Regions from separate parts of the Staphylococcus massiliensis genome, predicted to be linked through region 2. Evidence: riboswitches for the same ligand, from Rfam matches in the RefSeq annotation. Region 2 holds a riboswitch; each other region holds the start of a gene.
What was found. A riboswitch is a leader RNA that binds a small molecule or an ion and turns the genes downstream of it on or off. The one in region 2 is predicted to bind thiamine pyrophosphate.
Positions count from the first base shown of each region.

Region 1 (8,402 bases), 360 kb from region 2:
CCTTTATGGCCGTTATCGTATACTTTCGATACATTTTTAAATTCAATTTGACTCATTTCATTCACCTTTCAAATTAAAATAGAAAAAGGACGTGAGACAAAGTGCGATCCCACGTCCAATTTTAAATATGCTATTGATAACGGTTGTTAAATAGGCTCTATCAAGCCATGAACGCGTTATCAAGACAAAGTGGGATACGAAGTTATCCTTTAAGATCATGATCCTTCGTCCCACTCCCTCCCTTTAAAAGCTTATTTATTTACTTTTTTGCTGTATTCACGAACTACATCGAAGTTTTCATCTTTACCGTCTACATAACCTTCGTGGCTGTAAACTTCACTGATGATTTTGTGACCTTCTTTAGTTTTCGCGATATCTTTGAAAGCTTTAGAGATTTTGTCTTTCCATTCTTTATCCATGTCTGAACGCACTGAGATTGTATCGTTAGGAATGTCTTCAGTTGTATGGTTAACTTTTGTATCTTTAAATACGTTTGGTTCATCTTTCTTAACTGTGTTACGTGCATCTTGGAAAGTAGCAGCTGCATCAACATCGCCATTTAATAAAGCGATAATAGCTTGGTCATGACCTTTTACAGTTGTTACTTTCATGTCTTTAGCTGGGTTGATGTCTTCTTTCATTAACTCAGCTACAGGGAATGTGTAACCTGCAGTTGAAGTTACGTCTTGAAGCGCAATCTTTTTACCTTTAAGGTCTTTTAAAGATTTGATATTTGAATCTTTCTTAACTACGATTTGAGATTTGTAACTTGAAACTTTGTCTTTTGTTGGTGAACCGTCTTCTTCATTCACACCAAAACGTTGTGCTTGAAGTAATAAGTCAGCGGCTTTTTGTTCTTTTGCTAATGTGTAAGCAGTTGGTGGTAAGAAACCAACGTCAACTTTCTTAGATTTCATTGCTTCAACGATTGTGTTGTAGTTTGTTGAAACAGAAACTTTTACAGGAATATCTAATTCTTTAGATAATAATTTCTCAAGTGGTTTCGCTTTTGCTTCTAAAGTATCAGCGTTCTGAGAAGGTACGAATTGAACTGTTAATTCTTTAGGTTTATAGTCGCCACCTTCTTTATCTCCTTCACTTGATTTCTTATCAAGACTAGATTTGTTGCCACATGCTGCAAGTACTAAAGCTGTCGTTAAAATGAGCGCAAACACTTTTGATAAAAACTTATACGACTCCATATTTAATCCTCCAATTTAAATAGTGTCAAACCAAGCGTACCATAACTTTATTATATAAATTATTTAAATTTTGTAAAATGATTAAAGCTTTTTTGAAGATTGTAAATTTCTGATGGCGCTCTTTTAAGAATTATTTAGTTTGCCTACGCATGATTTAAAACCATTTGAAAAGCCTTTATGATATAAAGGGATAAATGAAGGAGGAGAGTCGTAAATGTCATACATAAAAAAATTAGCCACTTTAGGTTTACTATCAGCTGTTACATTTAGTTCTATTAATGTTGCACAAGCAGAAGATGCACCTGTATTAGGTGAAGATACTGGTAAAGGTACTGTTTTAGTCGATAATACGCACGGTCAAACGGCTGGTGCAGCGGATTGGGTTATCGACGGGGCTTTTTCTGATTATGGCCAATCTATTGCTGACCAAGGTTATCAAGTCAAAGAGTTACGTAAAGATAATACGATTTCTGAAGAAAGCTTAAAGGATGCTTCGATTCTTGTCATTCCAGAAGCGAATATTCCGATTAAAGATTGTGAACAAGAAGCCATCTTAAATTTCACTAAAAACGGTGGCAGTGTCGTGTTTATCTCAGATCACTATAATGCGGACCGTAATTTAAACCGTATTGATTCATCTGAAATTATGAACGGTTACCGCCGAGGTGCTTATAACGATATTACGAAAGACATGTCTGAAGCTGAAAAGAACTCAGATGAAATGAAAGGTGTAACGAATTCAGATTGGTTATCAGAGAACTTTGGGGTTCGTTTTCGTTATAATGCCTTAAACAATCTTAAGGCTACGAATATTGTTCAAGGTGAAAATGGCCTAAACATTGGCGACAACGTCAATAGTGTTTCGATGCATGCAGGTTCAACAGTAGCAATTACAAATCCTGAAATTGCTAAAGGTATCGTATATATGCCGGATAATTTAACAGAATCTGATAAATGGTCTCATGCCGTTGACCAAGGTGTTTACAATGGCGGCGGTAAGAAAGAAGGCGCTTATGTAGCGGTATCAAAAGTCGGCAAAGGTAAAGCGGCGTTTATCGGCGACTCTTCAATGGTTGAAGATAGTTCTCCTAAGTACAAACGTGAAGATAGCGGTGAATCGAAACGTACGTATGACGGCTTTAAAGAAGAAGATAATGGTCAATTACTTAAAAACTTAACGACTTGGTTAGGTAAGAAAGAAGCGTACACATCATTTAAAGAAAAAGGCATCGAATTAGATGAGAAGACACCGCTACTTGATTTCGAAACGCCTGAGAATAGTACAGAACCTCAAAAAGAACCTTGGAGCGAACCTAAAGATGGTTATAAATGGTATGACCCATCTACGTTCAAGCCAGGTAGTTATGGAAGTGGCGAAGCGCCAACTGAGGACCCTGAAAGTCCGAGTGACGACCCAAATGATACGCCTGAAACAAATGGTAACGCAACATTCGACTTACCTAGTCAATTCACAGCTGGCGATACTGAAACGTTCACAGTGAAATTATCAGGTTATCCTGCGAATCAAAAAGTGAGCGACCTTAAAGTTGGTATGTATAAAGCTGGTGGCGAACAAATTGGTCGAATTGCAAAAGATGGCGAAACAGCAGATAGTTACGGTTATAGTACGCCAACTTCAGTTACAACTGATGAGAACGGTAATGCGGTCCTTAAGTACACAGTTAAAGTGAAGGACGGAGCTACTGGCGAAGCGAATATTCGCTTAAAGCAAGGTAGTAAAACTGTTACAACGAAACAAATTAATGTTCAATAAATTGAATTAAAACAGTAAAAAGACTTGTTAGGACGTGTGATTGACGCCTAGCAAGTCTTTTTGAGTATGAATTTTTGGGGGCGGTTTTGAGCCCCCATTTTCCTGAATGGGTGGGAAGATAAAATATGGTTGTGGCGATCGTGAATAGATTCGCGGCTATGGCACCATGCGTTTAAAGCGTGACTTTGAATGTCGTCAAGTTAGGGATGTCGTTAGAGCCCTGATGTTTCAGGTATTGAATCAACATATCTGCGCCCTCAACGGGAATGTCCTTGACGATTTTACTTTCGTCAAACATCGCGTAATCCCCACCACCGACAGCGCGGTAGTTATTCATCACGACTTGATACGTTTGAGCGTCCGTAACCGGTTCCCCTTTGAACGTGACGTCGTGAACGCGAGCACCCGCTTCATTCGACGCGTGAATCGTATAGTCGATACCGGAATACATATCGTAATTGAAATGTTGCGGTTTCGGTTCAAGAAATGCTTGATTGACCGTAATGTCGCCATCTTCGACATCGAAATATGTCGCCGTCTTCTCAAGTGCTGCCTTTAACTCGGCACCAGTCACTTCAAGAACGTTGAACGTGTTCGGGAACGGATAGTTATCAATAATATCTCGCATCGTTACCGTCTTTGAAAAACCACGTGCGCTCGGAAACAGCGGCGTGCAAGAAATATCTACGCCTGCAAGGGACATCTGCGCGTGGTTGAGAAGATTTACGATCGGATGCGGCTTGATACGCGCCTTGAAATCGTCTTTAACAAGCATGTCTTCGTTTAAATGAACTAAAGGCGCGTCTAGCCATGCTTCAAGTTTATCTTGCGTGTCACGAACTGCTTGAGGCGCTTCTTGTGAAACCGTCTCTTCGGTAACTGGAATGAGATCAGTCGTTTGATGCTTAATGGTATGTTGTTGTGCGTCATATTGAAGTACGATCTTACCTAGGAAGTCGCCCTTTGAACCAGGCTGAACGATACTTACGCCCTCTTTGACCGTAGCGATTTCACGGTGTTGGTGACCTGTAATTAATACGTCAATGCCGTCTACTTCTTGTAATATTTGATAGCCCTCGTTCTCACCTGTTTGTTGTTCCGTTTCGTTTCCTGTTTCGAGATCACGTTCAAACCCGCCGTGGTAGCTCACTACGACGATATCTGCTTTGTCGCGAACAGATTGGATATGGGCTTTTAAATAAGAAACTGTGGTTTCAAATTCAAGTCCAGCAATGATTTCAGGTTTCTCCCAGTTCGGAATATAAGGCGTTGTAACGCCGATTATGGCAACTGTAACGCCATCGATTTCCTTGTAGACGACGTCGTGACCAGTGAACGGTTTGCCATCAGTCGTGATATTGGCAGACAACACCGGGTAATTCAGGCGGTCGAGCGTGTCATGCAGGTACGGTAAGCCGAAATTAAACTCGTGATTACCGATGACACCAACGTCAAATCCTATCTGATTATAGACCTTCGTTAACATTTCGCTCGATTGCAGCTCACTATTTAAATAGAAACAGAACGGCGAACCTTGGATGAAATCCCCGTTCTCAATGAGCAGGGTATTAGTGTTGGCTTGGCGTTCCTTTTCAATGAGTGTCTGAATCTTTAAAAGCCCTTTCGATAGTTCTTGGCCTTTATGTTGATAATTTGTTGGGAAGATGTATCCATGAATGTCACTTACGGATAAAATCACAATTTCTTTCATCTTTACTGCTCCTTTAAGTTAAATGTATTTCTCGACGAGATAGATGATCCAACCGATGCTTGCGAAAATGAGTACGGATTGAATGATGACGCTTGTAATCAGTACGTTGTCTGAGAAGTAGATGAGCGCGCATATGTCGAAAACGAATATGGGAACCGCGCATATACTGAGTCGTTTGAAAACCCTTAGGCTGAAGTGCGCCGATAGTTTTTGCGCGCGGATAAAGTTTTTAGTTGATTTGAGTGCTTTCGGGGTTCGGTACCCTACCCATCGATTCGGTTTCGTCGGCGGTAATTCTTTGAAAAGATTAGCGAGTGCGAACATAAATAAGCTTGCCGGTAGTAGTGTGATGGTAACCCCTCCTTTGTATGTGGTTGGCGGTTTGTGTAATACGGATAGTGCTGGTGTACGTAGACGTAGTGATGGCGTCGGTGTATGTTTACGTGGTGTCGGTGCTCGTTTACGACGCGGTGCTAGGGCTGGCGTCGGAGTACTTAAACGTGGTGTCGGCGCTCGTTTACGACGCGGTGTCGGGTTTAGTATTGTTTAGAGCTGTTACGGCGGGTTTGATTTACACGTTTCTTAAGTCTTGTAAATTTAGACCCATTTGGTTTACACGTTTTTGTAGTCTTGTAATCTAAAAGCCCTATGGTTTACACGTTTTCCAAGTCTAGTAAATTAAAAGCCATTTCATTTACACGTTTCTGCAGTCTTGTAATTTAAAAGCCCTTTGATTTACACGTTTTCGTAGTCTTGTAATTTAAAAGCCATTTGATTTACACGTTTCTGCAGTCTTGTAATTTAAAAGCCATTTGATTTACACGTTTTCCAAGTCTTGTAAATTTAGACCCGCTTGATTTACACGTTTCCGATTTCTTGTAATTGTAGATGTAATACTCCCGTTTATCACGTTCCAATTTTCTTGATAAACCAACGCCCTTCGTTTATCACGTTTTACTTTTCTTGATAAACCAAGCCCCTTCAATTATCACGTTCTACTTTTCTTGATAAACCAACGCCCTTCGTTTATCACGTTTCTACTTTCTTGATAAACCAACGCCCTTCGTTTATCACGTTCTACTTTTCTTGATAAACCAAGCCCCTTCAATTATCACGTTTGAACTTTCTTGATAAACCAACGCCCTTCAATTATCACGTTTGAATAAACGTGATAAACCGACTTTCTTAAAGGGCTTTTCACAGGGCGACGGGACAAAGCAAGTATGCGTTATGTAAGACAACGTTTATCAATTAGCGATACTTTAGCAGTTAGTGAATAGTTACGTAAGACGGCGTTTGGCCATTAGTGAAAATTCGATAGCTAGTTTAAAGGTACGTAAGACGACGTTTATTAATAAGCGATAAATTTGCAGTTAAATCAACGTTACTTAAGACTGCCAATAAGCAATGACTACAAAAAGTTTCCGAACCTGTAAACCTCACTGAAATACCAGTATCCAACCTTTCATAAATTTTTGATTATTTGTCTTTTCAAAAAATGAATGATAGAGTAATAATTATAAATTAAATATTTGTTGCTAGGGGTGCCATTTGAGCTGAAAGAAACGATTTGTTTTAACCCTTTGAACCTGATTTGGTTAGTACCAACGTAGGGAAGCATGACACATATCTATTTTAACATTGAATGGATATCCTGTTGTACTATATATGATGCAATAGGATTATTTTATGATACATAGATACCTCATGGGGTTGTTTAGCCCTTTGTGCCTCCTAGCAATTAAAATTGTTTAGGAGGTTTTTTTGTGAATCAAGAAGAGATTGAGTTAAAGAAACAGTTTCCATCTAGTAAGAAGATTTACATTTCTGGTGAGGATCCTGATATCAAGGTGCCTTTCCGTGAAATTACGCTTTCTAATACGGTGACGGATGAAGGCGAACGCGAAAACCCACCGTTTGTAGTTTATGACACGGCTGGACCTTACCATGATGACGATTATGAAGTCGATGTGAAACGTGGTATTCCAAAATTACGTGAACAATGGATTAACGACCGTGACGACATTGAAACGTATGAAGGTCGTAAAGTTCAATCATTAGATAACGGATTCAAAAAAGAAGGTCATGACAAATTTGTTGAAACACCTTTCGAATATCAACCTAAACGTGCGAAATCAGAACAAAATGTAACGCAAATGCATTACGCGAAACAAGGTATCATTACGAAGGAAATGAAATTCATCGCGGCACGTGAAAATATGTCAGCGGAATATGTGCGTGATGAAGTTGCACGTGGACGCGCTATTATTCCAAACAACGTCAACCACCCTGAGTCAGAACCGATGATTATTGGTAAAAACTTCCAAGTTAAAATTAACGCTAACATCGGTAACTCTGCCGTAAGTTCTTCAATCGAAGCAGAAATTGAAAAACTTGTATGGGCGACTCATTGGGGCGCTGACACTATCATGGATTTATCTACAGGTAAAAACATTCACGCGACTCGTGAATATTTATTACGTAACTCACCTGTTCCAGTTGGTACTGTTCCAATTTACCAAGCACTTGAAAAAGTAGACGGTATTGCTGAAAACTTAACTTGGGAAATCTATCGCGATACATTAATCGAACAAGCTGAACAAGGCGTAGACTACTTTACAATTCACGCTGGTGTTCGCTTACACTATGTGCCACTAACTGTCGATCGTTTAACAGGTATCGTATCTCGTGGTGGTTCAATCATGGCACAATGGTGTCTTGCGCATCATAAAGAAAGCTTCTTATATGAACACTTCGATGAAATCTGTGAAATTTGTAATAAATACGATATCTCGATTTCACTTGGTGACGGTTTACGTCCTGGCTCAATTTACGATGCGAACGACGAAAGCCAAATCGAAGAGTTAAAAACACTTGGTGAACTTACAGACATCGCTTGGGAACACGATGTTCAAGTGATGATTGAAGGTCCTGGACATGTACCACTTCAAAAGATTAAAGAAAACCAAGATCTCGCTGACTTCCATTGTAAAGAAGCACCATTCTACACGCTTGGACCGCTAACAACAGACATTGCGCCAGCTTACGACCATATCACATCAGCAATTGGTGCTGCGAAGATCGCAAGCCACGGTACGGCGATGTTATGTTATGTAACACCTAAAGAACATCTAGGTTTACCTGATAAAAACGACGTTCGCGAAGGTGTTGTGACATATAAAATTGCAGCGCATGCGGCCGATTTAGCAAAAGGACTTCCTAATGCGCAAGACCGTGATGACGCGATTAGTCGTGCGCGTTTTGAATTCAGATGGTACGACCAATTCAATTTATCATTAGATCCTGACCGTGCTAGAAGTTATCACGATGAAACACTTCCAGCTGAATCAGCTAAAGTCGCGCACTTCTGTAGTATGTGTGGACCTAAGTTCTGTTCAATGCGTATTTCACACGACCTTAGAAAGTCTTATAAAGATAAGGAAGAAAAAGAAGAAGGTCTTCGCCAAAAAGCAGAAGAATTCGTAGACAAAGGTAGCAAAATCTACCATTAATAGAACGCTTAACATACACCCTTTATAGATAAAACTAAACGCTTACAAATAGAAAATCATAATCATTATTCAATTCACCACAAAAGGCCGGTCACGGAAATGACTGGCCTTTTTCCTTATGCATAATAATTAATTATTTATTACAATAAAGTAGCTCTATAGATCAATTTCCTGACAGCTGACTCCTAGGGGAGTAGCGTGCG
Region 1 is NZ_CP171119.1:116,657-125,058, forward strand. It holds partial or broken gene phnC (phosphonate ABC transporter ATP-binding protein) at 1-56, opposite strand, end outside; gene phnD (phosphate/phosphite/phosphonate ABC transporter substrate-binding protein) at 252-1,202, opposite strand; gene ACF3N8_RS00495 (hypothetical protein) at 1,417-2,976, shown strand; gene ACF3N8_RS00500 (bifunctional metallophosphatase/5'-nucleotidase) at 3,149-4,687, opposite strand; gene ACF3N8_RS00505 (SdpI family protein) at 4,706-5,011, opposite strand; gene ACF3N8_RS00510 (hypothetical protein) at 4,986-5,237, shown strand; TPP riboswitch at 6,218-6,320, shown strand; gene thiC (phosphomethylpyrimidine synthase ThiC) at 6,454-8,199, shown strand.
Region 1: linked by a shared signal. The riboswitch ahead of thiC (phosphomethylpyrimidine synthase ThiC) and the one ahead of ACF3N8_RS10440 (ECF transporter S component) in region 2 are both predicted to bind thiamine pyrophosphate.

Region 2 (8,402 bases):
AAGCGAACTTCGGCTTCAGCTTTAAATTCTGCATGAGACTGTAGAAGACCATGACGATTTGCGATGTAAAGGCGATAACCACGCCGTAGAAAGTCATTGTCATCGTACGTAATGATAAATGTAAGCCTCTGAATAAACTTTCGGTCGTAATATGAATGATTCCGAACTTAAATAACGTATGAGACCCTTCACCATAGAAGATCATAAATAATGACGAAATTAAACTAAATATCACGCCGATACTCGTGACCAATAGCACGACCTTCAACTTAGAACCATTAAAGATCATCAAATAGATAAACATCACTAGCGCGAGGTAGAGCATTACGTCGAAGTTATGCACGAATATAATGAAGAAAAAGAGGATAATACCAATCAATAATTTCGTAACGATATTTACATGATCAACGAAAGTTTCATAACGTTTCCACATCTCAACCATTGATATCACCTACTTCTTCAACCAATTTTCCATCCTGAATCTCAAATCGTCTCGTCGGATAACGATCAATAATATGCGGGTCATGCGTAATCATCATAATCGTTTGGCCATTTTCAACGCGAGACTGGAATAAATCAATCAGTTGAAATGTATTATGACTATCAAGTCCGAACGTTGGTTCATCCAGCAAGATAATATCCGCATTCGTACTTAAAGCAGTAGCCACACTTAAACGTCGCTTTTGACCCATTGAAAGTTCGAAAGGGTGTTGTGATTCAACATGTTGTAAACGTAGTAATTGGATCATTTCCTTGGTTTTTTCATGGGCTTTTTCAGGATTTTGATATTGAAAGTTAATATAAATCTCCTTATAAACACTATTTTGAATAAATTGCAGTTCAGGATTCTGATAAACGAGATAGATATTTTTCGCCGCATCACGCACTTTACGCAGCGTTTTACCGTGGTAAGTCATCTTCCCTTTATACGGAATCAATTGCATCATCGACTCAAACAATGTCGTCTTACCCGAACCATTAGGGCCAGTTAATGTAATCCAATCACCAAGTCCGATCTGTAAATCGTCAACTTGGTACAAAGCCTTTTTGCCTCGTTTTACCGCTCCTTTTTGAAAATGAAAATAAGTATCTTGACGCGAAAGTGCATTTAAACGTGGTTCTGGCGCATTAGCCCATGCTTTAGGGTGCCACACCCCATATTCACTTAATAAAGCCTCATGATTCTGAATAATATTCATTGGCGTATCATCTTTTATGATTTCACCATTTTCATTCATCAAAATAACTCGGTCTACGTGTTGCCAAATGTGTTCAACCTTATGTTCAACAATTAACACGGTTTTATCGTGCCATAACTCTATAATTTGAGACCAAAGTTGTTCAGTTGCATTGATATCTAACATTGCAGTTGGTTCATCAAAGAACCATGTATTCGCATTCTGTAAAAGGGCGCCAACAATCGCAAGCTTTTGTTTCATACCACCACTTAGTTGGTTGATATTCGTCTTTTCGTCGACATCTAAGTTAACAGATTGTAGCGCTTCTTGAATACGTGGTTTCATTTCAGCTTTGGGTACGCGCTGATTTTCCAAAATAAAAGCCAATTCCTCATACACTTTAGGCATACAGAATTGACTATCTGGATCTTGAAATATTACTGCACTATCTTTATCTTGAATCAATTCATCATACTTCAAAGGAAGTTCAATTAATTCAGGCACAATGCCACTTAATAGATTAAGTAAAGTACTTTTACCTGATCCCGAAGGACCAAGCAAAAGTACTTTCTCTTTATCTTTAATTTCAACATTAAGGCCATCAAATATTTTGTAAGAACCACTAGGGTATTTTAATCTTAAATTTGATGCTTTTAGCATAATGCATTCTCCTTAAAGTGAGTCGTAATCTTTTTGTGAAGCAGGGCGGAATAGTTTCGTAACGCCAGTTTCATCAAGTAACTTAACAAGTAACCATGATAATAAACCAGCAACTAAAGCACCACTAATTAAACGGAAACCGATTAATAAAATCCAGTTCCATGATTTAACTTCCGCAAGGTAACCATAGAAGAAATCAACCGGTAAATTTATGAGTGCAGCTGCAACACCAGCTAAGATAGAAACCATAACTGTGCGTGAGCTATATTTGAATAACGCGAATACGATTTCACTCGCTAAACCTTGTAAAAAGGCAACGACTAATGTCGCGATATCAAATTTACCCATTACAATTGTTTCACCTGCACCAGCTGCGAATTCCGCTAGTAAAGCGATACCAGGCTTTGGAATAATGAGATAAGCAACAACGGCAGCCATAAACCATACACCATAAGTTAACTCTTCAATATGTAGCCCAGTTACTTTGCTCACTTCGTATACCATCCACCAAAGATTGTAAATAATAGCAAATATTACAGCGATGATAATCGTAACTAGAATATCAGAAAGCTTTAATCCCTTTTTCATAATTTCCCTCCTATAATAAAAAACGCACACCTTAACTAATTGATAACAATTAAAAGGCATGCTTAGACATAGGTATGTAAGCACACTTTCCTACGCTAGTATCAACTAGATCAGGTTCAAAGGGTTTGAGGACAAGCCTCATCTCAGTTTACACACCCCTAGTGCGTTAATTATGTGATTAATGTAAATGTAATCCGAAAACCAAGTATTGTCAATACTTAATGGCACATAAAACTCTAAATTATAAATAATATGAATGATGCTTTCAAATAATTTAAATTCAATATAAAAAATTCCAGTTTCCTAAAAGTTAGAAACTGGAATCACTTACTTATTCAAATGTATCTTGAATGTCGCCTTCAGTTTTATCGTCGCCTGAAGCGTTCTCTTTATCTTGCTTTAATTCTTCTTCTTTTTCTTTAGCTTTTTCTGCATCTTTCTTAATATCTTTTTCAGACATAATATGCACCTCTTTTATAGTGGGTTATGGGTATATATTTACCGATTTAATTAATGTATAAACATGTTTCATACTTCAGACCGAATTTGTGAATAATTAAAGACAATTGATAAACGTTCATATATAATAACTGTGAGGTGAATAGTATGTCTTTTTTGAAAAAGCATGCCGAAGTAATCTTTAGTTATATCACTGGTGCTTTAGCCATATTATTTAGTCTTATAATTTTTGTTAATGTACCACTTATTCATAAATTAAAAAAAGATCAAAAAGTTGAAATGGACATTGATAATTTATGGGACTTCATTATGGCATTCTTTAGTGAAGTAATTAAAGTATTAAGTCGATTTATAGGTGGATTTCCTATAGTAAGTGGCATTATTATATTATTATTTGGTATCTTACTCGTATTTATTGCGAGAACATTATCTAAAACTACACGTTATGATTATGATATATCTATCTTTTATCTCGTTTTAGGGATTATCTTTTTCTTATTAACAATTATCTTAATGACGCAAGTTTATAGTTTCTTTGCGATTATATTTATTATTCCATTTGTTGTACATATTGGTTATATTGCGTATAAAGATGAGCTCAACCCGAACCATCGAAAGGAACACTACCTTTGGATTATCTTTTCATATGGGATTAGTTATTTCATCACGCAACTTGCTTTATATGCTCGAATCGATGGAAAGGAAATCGCGCCGATTGATGTGTTGAGTATTAATTCGTTCTTCGTCATCTTATGGTTACTTGGCCAAATGGCGATTTGGAACTTCTTATTCCTAAGACGTGCGTTACCCGTGACTGAATCAGAGTTACGAGGTGATGGTTACAACCGCTCTGAAAAGAGAAGCTTTACGACGCAAACTAAAGCGCAAATTAAAGACCTACAACACCGTACGACTGAATTCACGCGTAATACTCGACGCAGTATTGATATTGAAAAGATACGTGCTAAGCGAGATCAATTCGTTCAAAAATGGAATGATATTGTACAACTTGAAGAAGACGATATTCCGAACTGGATGCGTAAACCGAAATGGTTAAAAGCTGCTTACGTTCAAGTATTTTGTGGCTTAATTCTATTATTCTTTACACTAATAGAACTGAATAACCGTAATGGTTTATTTATGTCAGGTGAGTGGAAGTTATCTCAAACACAATACGTTTATGAATGGGTAAGTTTATTTATTCTTTTAATTATTATCGTAATTTATATCATTACAACATTCACAAATTACTTAAAAGATAAATATACGACAATTCAACTCTTTATGATTAGTGTCTTATTCTTTAAGCTCGTAACAGAGTTCTTTGTGATTTTATTCCATGGTTTATTATTATCTATATTCATTACACCGATACTTGTATTAATGTTAATTCCAGTTATTATCACATTTATTATACAGTTGAAAGATAAAAAACAATTATAAATGATTGCCACAACAATCAATAACAATCCACCAATTATGAGGGACAGGTAAGTTGAAGTCATTAGCTTCAAACCTGTCTCTTTTTTAGTTCTACGTCAAATTCGGTTGGTAATACCGTAGACGAATGATTTGTTTTTCGCTATGCCTTGCTTACTTAGCTTGTTGGATTGCTCAAGCAATCCTCTGTGCAAGGGACCTTCCTGTGGCGTCGCTTTGAGCTAAAGCTTCGCTTGGATCTCCCTTCCTCACAGTGCCACGGGAGTCTTCAAGCAATCATTCTTTAAACCAATGCAATTTGAATTTAAAATAAATATGATTGCTAAAGATACAATTTGATTCCCTAACAGCTGACTCCTAAGGGAGCAGCGTGAGTCTGGAGACTACAGGCTCCAGCCACGCCCTAGGAAAGCATGCTGTTTAGGGAATCAACATAATGTTAACAATTTTATTTGAGCAGGACCTTTTTAATTTCAAAAGACGTTGAACAAGAATCTTGTTAGAATAGAAGTATTGTAACTAAACGAAAGGTTGGTATTCATGAAAACTGCCATTTTAAATAGAGGAAAAGAAACAAAGTATTTGAATCAATACCCATTAATCGATAAAGCAGATATTTTTAAACATGATCAATTGAAAGATGGCGACTTATTTAAACTTTTAACGGACTCAAACCAATATATTGCGACGTGTTATGTTGGCGAGGAACATAAGGGATTAGGTTATGTATTGTCGTACGATGAAGACGAGCCTATCAATCAAGTCTTTTTCGAGAAACGACTTCGAGAAGCCATCGAAGAACGCGATTACTTTTACCAAAAGGAAGGCACAAACGCATTTAGATTGTTCAACAGTGAAGGTGACGGTATTGGTGGCTTAACGATTGATAATTACGACGGTCACTTACTCCTAACTTGGTATTCAAAGGGCGTTTATAAACTGCGTTATCAAATCTTGAAAGCGATTGATGAAGTGCTATCTTATAAATCCATTTATGAAAAAACACGCTTTAAGGATGAGGCGATTCAAAGTGGATACGTTAAAGGTGAAGCGCCAGAGTTTCCAATCGTCATCGAGGAAAACTTTACGTATTATAACGTTCACCTAAACGATGGACCAATGACAGGTATCTTCTTAGATCAAAAAGAAGTCCGTAAAAAGTTACGTGATCAATATTCGGAGAATCGTCACGTATTAAACTTATTTAGTTATACAGGTGCCTTCTCAGTTATTGCAGCTGAAAACGCAGCTTCAACAACAAGTGTGGATTTAGCAAATCGTTCGCGCGCTTTAACCGAAGAAAATTTTGGCCTGAATGCGATAGATCCTAAATCACAATATATTTATGTTATGGATACGTTCGATTTCTATAACTACGCGGCGCGTCATCAACATGTTTATGACACGATCGTCATTGACCCACCAAGTTTTGCGCGTAATAAAAAGAAAACATTCTCAGTGCTTAAAGATTATCCAGCACTTATAGAAGGTGCGTTACCGATTTTAAACGAAGGTGGCACGATGTTGCTATGTACGAACTCTAGTGCTTTTCCATTGAAGCAATTCAAAAAAATGATTAAAGGTACGCTAGATGAATTAGAAATTGACTATCAACTTGATGAGGTAATGGGGCTACCACGTGACTTTAAGACAAATCCGCATTACAAACCATCGAAGTATCTTAAAGCTATCTTCGTGACGCTCTTACATTAAAATCACTAAAACGGGTAAATGTAAGAAAAAATAACGAATATTAAGTAAAGGGGTTATACACATATGTTTAACTTAAAAAATGAAATTACAGATAAAATTGGTAGCGATTTATTAGATATTGAAGAAATTCACGAGAAAGAAATTCTGCCAAGTAACGACCAAGAATTACAAGAAAGAAGAAAACGTGCTAAAGATTTAGTGAATAAAAAAGCAATGCTTTCTTCAGGTGCGACAGTGATTCCAATTCCAGGATTAGACTTTGGTGTTGATATGAAGTTAATGAAAGATATCGTAGAAGACGTGAACAAAATTTACGGTGTTGACCATAAGCACGTTAACTCATTCTCTGATGATGTTAAAGAGCGTATTATGTCAGCTGCAGCGATTCAAGGTAGCCAAGTGATTGGTAAACGTGTATCTGGTGCATTAATTAATTTATTAGTGAAAGACGTTGCTAAACGTACGGCTGTTAAGCAAACACGTTGGTTCCCAATTATCGGTCAAACGATTTCAGCAGGTGTAAGTTACTACTTCATGATGAAACTTGGTAACGACCATATTGAAAAATGTGAGAAAGTAACAAAATCTTTAATGTAAATTAAGAAAATCGACATAAATTCTATGTTATTATGTTGTGTTAACTATAAAACAAATTGAATTTAGAGGTAGATTTTGGTAGAGTTTAGTTATAAATATAAGCTGATATCATCATAATTTCAGTCATTTTAAAAGTGAAGGAGAAAGAACATTATGGAACAAAAATCATATACGATTATCGACGAAACAGGTATTCATGCACGTCCAGCTACAATGCTTGTTCAAACAGCATCTAAATTCGATTCAGACATCCAATTAGAATACAACGAAAAGAAAGTAAACCTTAAATCAATTATGGGTGTTATGAGCTTAGGTGTAGGTAAAGATGCAGATATCACAATTTACGCAGATGGAAGCGATGAGCAAGAAGCAATTGAAGCAATCACTGAAATTTTATCTAAAGAAGGACTTACTGCGTAATGTCTAAAAAGATTTCAGGTATCGCTGCTTCGGAAGGAATTGCGATTGCAAAAGCCTATTTACTTGTAGAACCGGATTTATCTTTCGAAGATAAAGAAGTATTAGATGCTGAATCAGAAATTAAACATTTTCATAATGCTTTAGAACAATCTAAAGTAGAACTAACTAAAATTCGAGATCACGCCGAAGTGAAACTAGGCCGTGACAAAGCACAAATTTTTGATGCACATTTACTTGTATTAGAAGATCCTGAATTAATCCAACCTATTGAAGCTAAGATTAAAGATGAATCTAAATGTGCGATGACTGCTTTAAATGAAATTTCTACGCAGTTTATTCAAATATTTGAATCCATGGACAATGCTTATATGCAAGAACGTGCAGCGGATATTAGAGACGTGTCAAAACGTATACTTGGTCACTTACTTGGTATTTCATTACCAAATCCAAGTATGATTAATGAAGAATCTATTATTATTGCACATGATTTAACACCTTCAGATACAGCACAATTAAACAAAGATTTTGTGTATGGATTTGTTACGAACATCGGTGGCAGAACGTCACATTCAGCAATTATGAGTCGTTCATTAGAAATACCTGCAGTTGTAGGTACGAAATCAATCGTTTCTGAAGTTCAAAACGGCGACATGATTATCATCGATGGTTTAAACGGTGACGTTATTATTAATCCTAGTGATGACGAACTTAAGCACTATCAATCACTACAAGCGGCGCACCTTGAAGAAAAAGCTGCACTTCGTGAACTTAAAGACCAAGATACGAAGTCTAAAGATGGCGTTAAAGTGGAGTTAGCCGCAAACATTGGTACACCTAATGACTTAGAAGGTGTGAAACACAATGGCGCTGAAGGTATTGGTCTATATCGTACAGAATTCTTATATATGGATAACGATACGTTACCAAGTGAGGACGTACAATTTGAAGCGTATAAGAAAGTACTTGAAGAGATGGACGGTAAGCCTGTAGTCGTGAGAACGTTAGATATCGGTGGCGACAAATCTCTACCATATCTCGATTTAGAAGAGGAAATGAATCCTTTCTTAGGTTACCGTGCGATTCGACTATGTTTAGATCAACCAGAAATCTTCAAACCGCAATTACGTGCGCTACTTCGTGCATCAGTTTACGGCAACCTTAAAATTATGTTCCCAATGGTTGCAACTGTACAAGAATTCAGAGACGCGAAAGCGATGTTACTTGCTGAGAAAGAAGATTTAATTCAATCAGGTTACGAGGTTTCAGATGATATTGAACTCGGTATCATGGTTGAGATTCCAGCTACTGCAGCATTAGCTGACGTATTTGCGAAAGAGGTTGACTTCT
Region 2 is NZ_CP171119.1:2,158,502-2,166,903, reverse strand. It holds gene ACF3N8_RS10450 (energy-coupling factor transporter transmembrane protein EcfT) at 1-442, opposite strand, end outside; gene ACF3N8_RS10445 (ABC transporter ATP-binding protein) at 435-1,838, opposite strand; gene ACF3N8_RS10440 (ECF transporter S component) at 1,851-2,426, opposite strand; TPP riboswitch at 2,497-2,596, opposite strand; gene graF (glycopeptide resistance-associated protein GraF) at 2,758-2,886, opposite strand; gene auxA (lipoteichoic acid stability factor AuxA) at 3,033-4,328, shown strand; gene ACF3N8_RS10425 (class I SAM-dependent rRNA methyltransferase) at 4,866-6,038, shown strand; gene ACF3N8_RS10420 (DUF697 domain-containing protein) at 6,102-6,635, shown strand; gene ACF3N8_RS10415 (phosphocarrier protein HPr) at 6,789-7,055, shown strand; gene ptsP (phosphoenolpyruvate--protein phosphotransferase) at 7,055-8,402, shown strand, end outside.

Region 3 (8,402 bases), 760 kb from region 2:
TTAGAAGCTTATTTGAATTATTGATTAAAGATATTGTATTTAGGTATATTTTGGCGACGCATATTTAATGCATGTATTTCTTCAAGTTCAGCTTTAATTGATTGCATTAAATAGCCTTGCATCGCTTCAACATTTTCATTTTTTTGTATCAACATGGCTTTAAAACGTTTTAAAACACTCACAAGTTCAAATTCAACGTCCTCTAAACGATAATATGTATCATGTGCATTATTAAATGACTTTTTCCCTTTGAGTAAAACACTTTTAATAATACGGATGTCTTTAATTTCAAAATTACTTAAATAAGTCTTGATTTGTGTAGGTAATTCTTCAAGCGCTTGGAATTTTAGAGCATTATTATGGTTCTGTTGCAAAGTTAATTTTATAGTATAATTTTAACAAAAAAGGAGCGTTCTCTATGAATTATTTTAGATATAAGCAATTTAATAAAGATGTAATAACTGTAGCCGTTGGCTATTACTTAAGATACGCGCTTAGTTATCGTGATATATCTGAAATACTAAGAGAACGCGGCGTTAACGTTCATCATTCAACGATCTACCGTTGGGTTCAAGAATATGCTCCTATTTTGTATCAAATTTGGAAGAAAAAGCATAAAAAAGCTTATTATAAATGGCGCGTTGATGAGACATACATTAAAATAAAAGGAAAATGGTGCTATTTATATCGTGCCATTGATGCAGATGGTCATACATTGGATATTTGGTTACGTAAGAAACGAGATAATCATTCAGCATATGCGTTTATTAAGCGACTTATTAAACAATTTGGTAAACCTCAAATGATAATTACAGACCAGGCACCTTCGACGAAGGTGGCAATGTCTAAGTTGATTAAAGATTTTAAACTTAATCCCGACTGTCATTGTACATCTAAATATCTTAATAACCTCATTGAGCAGGATCACCGTCATATTAAAGTGAGAAAGACGAGATATCAAAGCGTCAATACGGCAAAGAATACACTCAAAGGTATTGAATGTATTTATAGTCTATATAAAAAGAACCGTAGGTCTCTTCAAATCTACGGATTTTCGCCGTGCTACGAAATTAGTCACATGTTGGCCAGTTAAGGGAATACTACCATGTTAAAATGATAATTAGTTATATTTTTTCTGACTTTGCAACAGAACCATCGATACCATAAACAGTACCTTTACTACCAACTGCAGCACCGTAAATCCAAGGTATATTTTGCTTGTTACAAGATTCATTAATTAAATATCTTATTTTAAAATGATCCATACCATCTATAACAATATCCGGATGATATGTCGATAATAGATTTTCAATATTTAAATTTGTTATTTCACGATCAATTGCTATTACTTGTACGTTACTATTTATTTGATTCAACTTATGCTTTAATGCTTCAACTTTAGGTAACATCTTTTCTGCATCCAACTCATCATATAACGCTTGTCTATGTAAATTGGATAATTCAACAATATCCATATCTATTACAGTAAGTGAGCCTACCCCCATCCTTACTAACATTTCTGCGCTGTGACTACCAAGTGCACCTGCACCCATAATCATGACGTGAGTTTTTTGAAGTTGGCTTTGACCGTACTCACCAAACTGATGATATCTTACTTGTCGATTGTAGCGCTCTATCATAAGAACCCAATTCCTTCAGTTGGACTCGATGCTTGTGCTGTATACTTCACAGGTATTCTTCCTGCTTCATAACTCAATCTTCCGGCACTAACCCCTTTATTCATTGCTTCTGCCATTTTCACAGGATCCGCTGCACTTGATATTGCCGTATTAAGTAAAATACCATCAGCACCTAATTCCATTGCATGACAAGCATCCTTAGGTGAGCCAATACCTGCATCTACGATTACTGGTACATTGACACGTTCAATAATATAGCGCAAATTTAATGGATTATTGATTCCTCTCCCTGTACCAATAGGAGAGGCAAGTGGCATAATTGCATGAACGCCTAACTCTTCTAAGCGTTTCGCTAAGACAACATCATTAGATATATATGGACAGACCGTGTAACCTTTTTCCAGTAACACTTTGCATGCTTCATATGTTTCTAATGGGTCTGGCAGTAATGTTTCGTCATCACCAATGACTTCTACCTTAATCATGTCACAAACACCTGCATGATTAGCAATTTCTGCTATACGAACTGCTTCTTTAGCTGTCTTAGCTCCAGCTGTATTTGGAAATGTGATGAATTTCGATAAATCAACTTTTGCTAATGGATTTGGTAAATCTTTGTCATATAAATTCATGCGTCTCACTGCAAAAGTTAATACTTCTGTTTCTGCTGCTGCAATAGCCTGAGTTTGTATCTCTTCATTATCAAATTTTCCTGTACCTAATAATAATCTTGAATTTAATGTAAAGTTGCCTATTTTAAACATATTAACCGCCTCCTACAAATTCTAATAATTCTAAGTTATCTTCATCATTGACTATGCGAGATGTAAATTGTTCTCGCTTAATTAATGTTTCATTATGCTCTACAATAATACGTGTTTCATCCAGTCCCAATGATTGAATTATTTCTTGTATATTAATTGGTTGTTCAAAGTTAAATACGTCACCATTAATCTTACATTTCATTTCGTTCATCTCTCCTAATCTGAAAATCATACAATTGTTTCGGCCTATGCCCACTGATAATCCATTGACTCATCAACTCACCTATTAAAGGCGAAAGTAAAATTCCATTGCGATAATGGCCAGCAATGACAAATAAGTCTTTATCCACTTCATCCATAATAGGCTGTTCGTTTTGACAATAAGGCCGTATACCTGACCATTGGTTTATGATTTTTCCATTTTTCAAATCTGGTATATAGTGCAAAGCTTGTGATTTAAGCCATGATTTACCAGAATTAGACACCCCAACTGAATAATCATTAAAGTAACTTGTTGCACCGATTAAATATCTATTTTTTAATTTTGGAATGACGTAACAACCATTAGTCAGAAACATGGTAATATTCAAGTTTAAATCAGGTTGTTCTACCAATAGCGCTTCTCCTTTTACCCCAATAACCGTTTCACAAGGTAAATATTGCTGTAAAAGTTTTCCTGTCCAAGCGCCTCCTGTGACAATTAACTTTTCAGTATAATAAGCTCCATTTCGTGTCTCCACACGGTACCCATCTTTTATGGATTCAATATGGGTTACAGTTGTTTGGTATATTCTATCTATATGTCTATTTGATAATGACTTCAACAACCCTTTAGTATAGCGGTTTGCATTGATTTGATTATCTTCAGGCATATAAATACCATTTGTATGTTTTGAAGTTATAGCACCGTTGGACATGTGTTGAACATCAGTAGGACTAAGACGTTCTACAGATGCAAAATGTTGTCTTAAAAATTGATATTGCTGTTCAATCTTTTTATTATCATAATGGTTCGTAGCCAATTTTATTAATCCACTATTTAAATACTCAATATCCACGCCAACCTCTTCCAACAAACTATCTCTTAGAGGTTTGAACATCTTTTGAGAAATTGTTGCCAAACTAAACAAAGCACTATTTTTGGTGAATTCATTTTGCGCGCCTAACATCCCACCTGCTTTATAAGATGCATGCTTACCTGCTTCATCTCTATCTATCACAGCTATATTCGCAAAAGACTGACTTAACCCACGTGCGATTGACATGCCCATGACTCCCGATCCAATAATAATGACATCATACATGTCCATCCCACACTTCCTTCATGTTTATAAGTTTTTCTTTCGAATATTGATTAAAAACAGAAATACCGGCTATTCCTGAAAATCCATTAGGTAAAGAAGATAAAGTATGTTGATTAATACCTCCAATTGCAATAATCGGAATATCAATTTGTAGCGCTTCTTCAACCTCCGACTTTGCTCTAGGTGTTTGTTGAGGTTTAGATGACGTCTCGAATACGTGTCCAAATAATACAAAATCTAGCCCTAAATATTTAGCGTTAGCAATAGCATCTTTATGGTGCGTAGACATACTTATTTGCATATCGGGATAACTAGCTTGTACCTCCTCAATATAAGGATCACTTTCCCTAAAATGAATTGCCGACAAGTCACATTGTATGATTACATTGATATCACTATGAACAATAATCTTATCCTTAGGAAACTCATTTTTTAGTAATCCGTGAACCCACTGAATGACTTCTTCAGTATTCATTGGCACTCTTATTAATAAGTAATCGATAACGCCTTCGATTTCACAGTAATGCTTAATATGTGATTTAGACAAATCTTGATATGGTGTAATAGCAATAAACAATATTTTCACCTCAAATAAAAAAACGTTACTTTTCCTGGTGGAAAAATAACGTTGTATGATTACATTTATCATAGAAAACGACACTTTCCTACGCCAGTGCGAACTGGATCAGGTTCTAGGAATCCCTCAGTTATTACTTCGGTCTCAGCCTTTATCAAAGGCACTTCCAGTGGTTTCTATCTATTAAATTTTCGTTTCATAATGTTTTAGCGATTACTTACAATCTAACTTATAATCATTTACTTTTCAAGTCTCACTTCAACTTTGACAACATGTATCCTAAAGTCAGCTGGCTTAATTGTGCATAATCACGCTTATAGAGACAACTCGGTTCTGTTGCAAAGTTGAATTTATAGTATAATTTTAACAAAAAGGAGTCTTCTGTATGAACTATTTCAGATATAAACAATTTAACAAGGATGTTATCACTGTAGCCGTTGGCTACTATCTAAGATATGCATTGAGTTATCGTGATATATCTGAAATATTAAGTGAACGTGGTGTAAACGTTCATCATTCAACGGTCTACCGTTGGGTTCAAGAATATGCCCCAATTTTGTATCAAATTTGGAAGAAAAAGCATAAAAAAGCTTATTACAAATGGCGTATTGATGAGACGTACATCAAAATAAAAGGAAAATGGAGCTATTTATATCGTGCCATTGATGCAGAGGGACATACATTAGATATTTGGTTGCGTAAGCAACGAGATAATCATTCAGCATATGCGTTTATCAAACGTCTCATTAAACAATTTGCTAAACCTCAAAAGGTAATTACAGATCAGGCACCTTTAACGAAGGTCGCAATGGCTAAAGTAATTAAAGCTTTTAAACTTAAACCTGACTGTCATTGTACATCGAAATATCTGAATAACCTCATTGAGCAAGATCACCGTCATATTAAAGTAAGAAAGACAAAGTATCAAAGTATCAATACGGCAAAGAATACTTTAAAAGGTATCGAATGTATTTACGCTCTATATAAAAAGAACTGCAGGTCTCTTCAGATCTACGGATTTTCGCCATGCCACGAAATTAGCATCATGCTAGCAAGTTAAGCGAACACTGATATGATAAATTAATGGTTAGCTTTATTTTTTTACTTTGCAACAGAACCGATGAGCGTATCCATAGAATTATTTGTCAGAGGATAAATATTTACTCTAAATATCAAAGTCCTACTGTAAATCAGAGGTACTTTTGAGAAATTTTTAATTCACTAAACTCAAAATGGCGCGGAAAGTTTCGTTCTCCACCATAATATATATTCCTAATCCTATAAACACAATTGGGATAATCCAGCGGCCGTATTTCTCAAGTGTTTCAGAAACATATCTGAACCTTGCTAGACGATAGCCAATTAAACACCAGACAGCAACCATTATAAAGAAAGTAACAACTGTAATTATCAGTTGGTTGTTATTTAAGGTAGAAAAGAATGGAACATAAATTCCAATATTGTCTCCGCCATTGGCGAATGTGATAAAGGCTACACTTAAATAGAACTTATTAAATTTGTTTAAGCTGGAAAGAATGTTACCTTCATCCTCATCTTCACCCTTTATAAAGAGTTTTACTCCTAGATATATCGGTATTAATCCTAGCAAACCTACCCACTGATCAGGAATGAGTGTTACTCCAAATGTTGCTAAAAGACTGATTAAAACTAAAAGTGCAAAACCAAGATATTGGCCAATGACTATATCTCTTGGATAAATACGGTTTCCTTTCGACTCCATGCTAACTATTCCACTGTTACCCGTTTTAGTTTGTGACCTTGCTTGAGAGAACAGTAACATCAAGACAAAAATATCATCGACATTGGTTACTATAAAAGAACCTAAAGCAGAGAGAATAGTTAAAATTAAATTCATTTATATCAACTCCTTCATCGTACATAAACAGTCAGAAAAACGATTGGATATATTTCATAATTTGTATTAACCCAGTTCATTAGAAATTCATGAATAGTGATTAATCCATACCATCAGGAATTTTATACAGTAATACATCTATCAATACAAAATGTGCATGAGTCTCCATCCATTAATAAAAATTCAACCTGCACTTATGAAAAAGTGCAGGTTGGCCTGCATTCACATTATTGCTTTTTATTCAACGTGTGTATAGCATGTCCCATCACACCTTCTGCTGCTTCCATAAGTGGCTCTGGTAAGGTAGGATGAGCATGAATCGTAAGGCTAAGATCTTCCGCATTTGCCCCAGCCTCAATCGCAAAAACAGCCTCTGCAATCAGAGAGGATACCTCTGGTCCAACCATCTGTACTCCTAACACTCTTTTCGTATTCTTTTCGGCTACAACTTGTACAAAGCCATCTGCATCCGAGACAGATAACGCCCTAGCATTTGCTTGGAATGGAAAACGACCGGATACTGTTTCGTATCCTTTTTCCTTTGCTTCCTTCTCTGTTAAACCTGTATAGGCTACTTCAGGATCGCTGAAGATAACAAAAGGCATCGCTTGAAAATCAATCACACTATTTTGACCACTGATCACTTCGGCTGCTATCTTTGCTTCATAACTAGCTTTATGAGCAAGGAGGTCACCACCAGCACAATCCCCTATTGCATAAACATGTTCAATGTTTGTTTGACATTTGTTATTTATCTTAATAAATCCTTGGTCGTCTAATACTACTCCGATATTTTCCAGACCAATTTTACCTGTGTTTGGTTTTCTCCCAATAGAAACTAAGCAATAATCACCTTGAATAATTTCTTCCTTTCCATCAACTTGAACATGGACGTTAACTTCATCGCCTGTATTTTCTCCACCTTGAACAAGGGCATCCGTTATAACAGTGATTCCAATTTCCTTTAAATGACGTTTTACTGTTTTTGTTAGGATAGGATCTGTCCCGGACAAAATTGTATCCGATCCCTCAAGGATGGTCACTTTTGCCCCAAACTTTGCATAAGCAGTACCTAACTCTAAACCGATATAACCACCACCTACCACAACTAAATGATTGGGTACTTCCTGTAGTTGCAATGCCTCCGTTGAAGAAATGATTCTTTTTTGATCAAATGGCATACTTTTTAACTCGACTGGCAAAGAACCTATTGCAAGAATTAAATCTTTGTAGGAAAAAATCTGTTCCTCGTCCGCTATTTTTATTTTTGCAATATGTGCTTCAGTGAGATAGGCTTCCCCACTGATGACCTCTACACCATTTCCTTTTAACAAGGTGCGGATCCCATCTGTTAGCTTGTTCACGATTCCGTCCTTCCACTTTACTACTTCTGGCATATCAACTTGAACCTCACCCGAAACCTTAAGCCCCATTGTATTGGCATGTTTAATGTGTTTGACTCGTTCAGATGCACTAATAAGAGCTTTTGAAGGGATACACCCTCGATTAAGGCAAACTCCTCCTAACTCCGCCTTATCAACCAGTACCACCTTTTTTCCTAACTGGGCAGCACGTATTGCCGCCACATAACCTCCAGACCCTGCTCCTATCACTAAAAGGTCTACATCTTTTTTCACTTCTCCAGTCATCCTAGATTCCTCTTTTGATAAGTAACTATAATTACTATTTGTACTCAAGAATATAGTTGTGTAATATCTATCTAACCTTTTTCTTATTTTCACCTATTTTTCTTCTCTTATTAGACAATTTATAAAAAATAATCTACATTTTGATTAAAAGGGCTTTCTAAATGGAAAGCCCTTTTTACTCTTACTCTTTCACTCGCATAAGTCGTAAACTGTTCAACGCTACAAGAAGAGTTGTACCCATATCTGAAAGAATCGCAATCCAGAGTGTTAACCAACCTGGAATAACCAATAATAAGGCAATAAATTTAATAGCAATTGCAAAAGTAATGTTAGCTTTTATTATGTTTAGCGCTTTTCGACTTAGTTTTACCGTAAACGGAAGTTTTCTTAAATCATCTCCCATTAGTGCAACGTCCGCCGTTTCTAATGCTGTATCAGTACCAGCTCCACCCATTGCAATTCCAACAGTGGAAGCTGCCAATGCAGGTGCATCATTGACACCATCGCCAATCATAGCTACGTTGTTGTATTCCGATTTCAATTGTTTAATATAATCCAATTTATCCTGAGGCATTAATTCAGCCTGAACTTC
Region 3 is NZ_CP171119.1:513,123-521,524, reverse strand. It holds partial or broken gene ACF3N8_RS02470 (replication protein) at 18-362, opposite strand; gene ACF3N8_RS02465 (IS6 family transposase) at 419-1,093, shown strand; partial or broken gene ACF3N8_RS02460 (ThiF family adenylyltransferase) at 1,155-1,640, opposite strand; gene ACF3N8_RS02455 (thiazole synthase) at 1,637-2,404, opposite strand; gene thiS (sulfur carrier protein ThiS) at 2,406-2,606, opposite strand; gene ACF3N8_RS02445 (FAD-binding oxidoreductase) at 2,596-3,708, opposite strand; gene ACF3N8_RS02440 (thiamine phosphate synthase) at 3,701-4,357, opposite strand; TPP riboswitch at 4,354-4,463, opposite strand; gene ACF3N8_RS02435 (IS6 family transposase) at 4,671-5,345, shown strand; gene ACF3N8_RS02430 (CadD family cadmium resistance transporter) at 5,499-6,161, opposite strand; gene lpdA (dihydrolipoyl dehydrogenase) at 6,389-7,810, opposite strand; gene ACF3N8_RS02420 (heavy metal translocating P-type ATPase) at 7,992-8,402, opposite strand, start outside.
Region 3: linked by a shared signal. The riboswitch ahead of ACF3N8_RS02440 (thiamine phosphate synthase) and the one ahead of ACF3N8_RS10440 (ECF transporter S component) in region 2 are both predicted to bind thiamine pyrophosphate.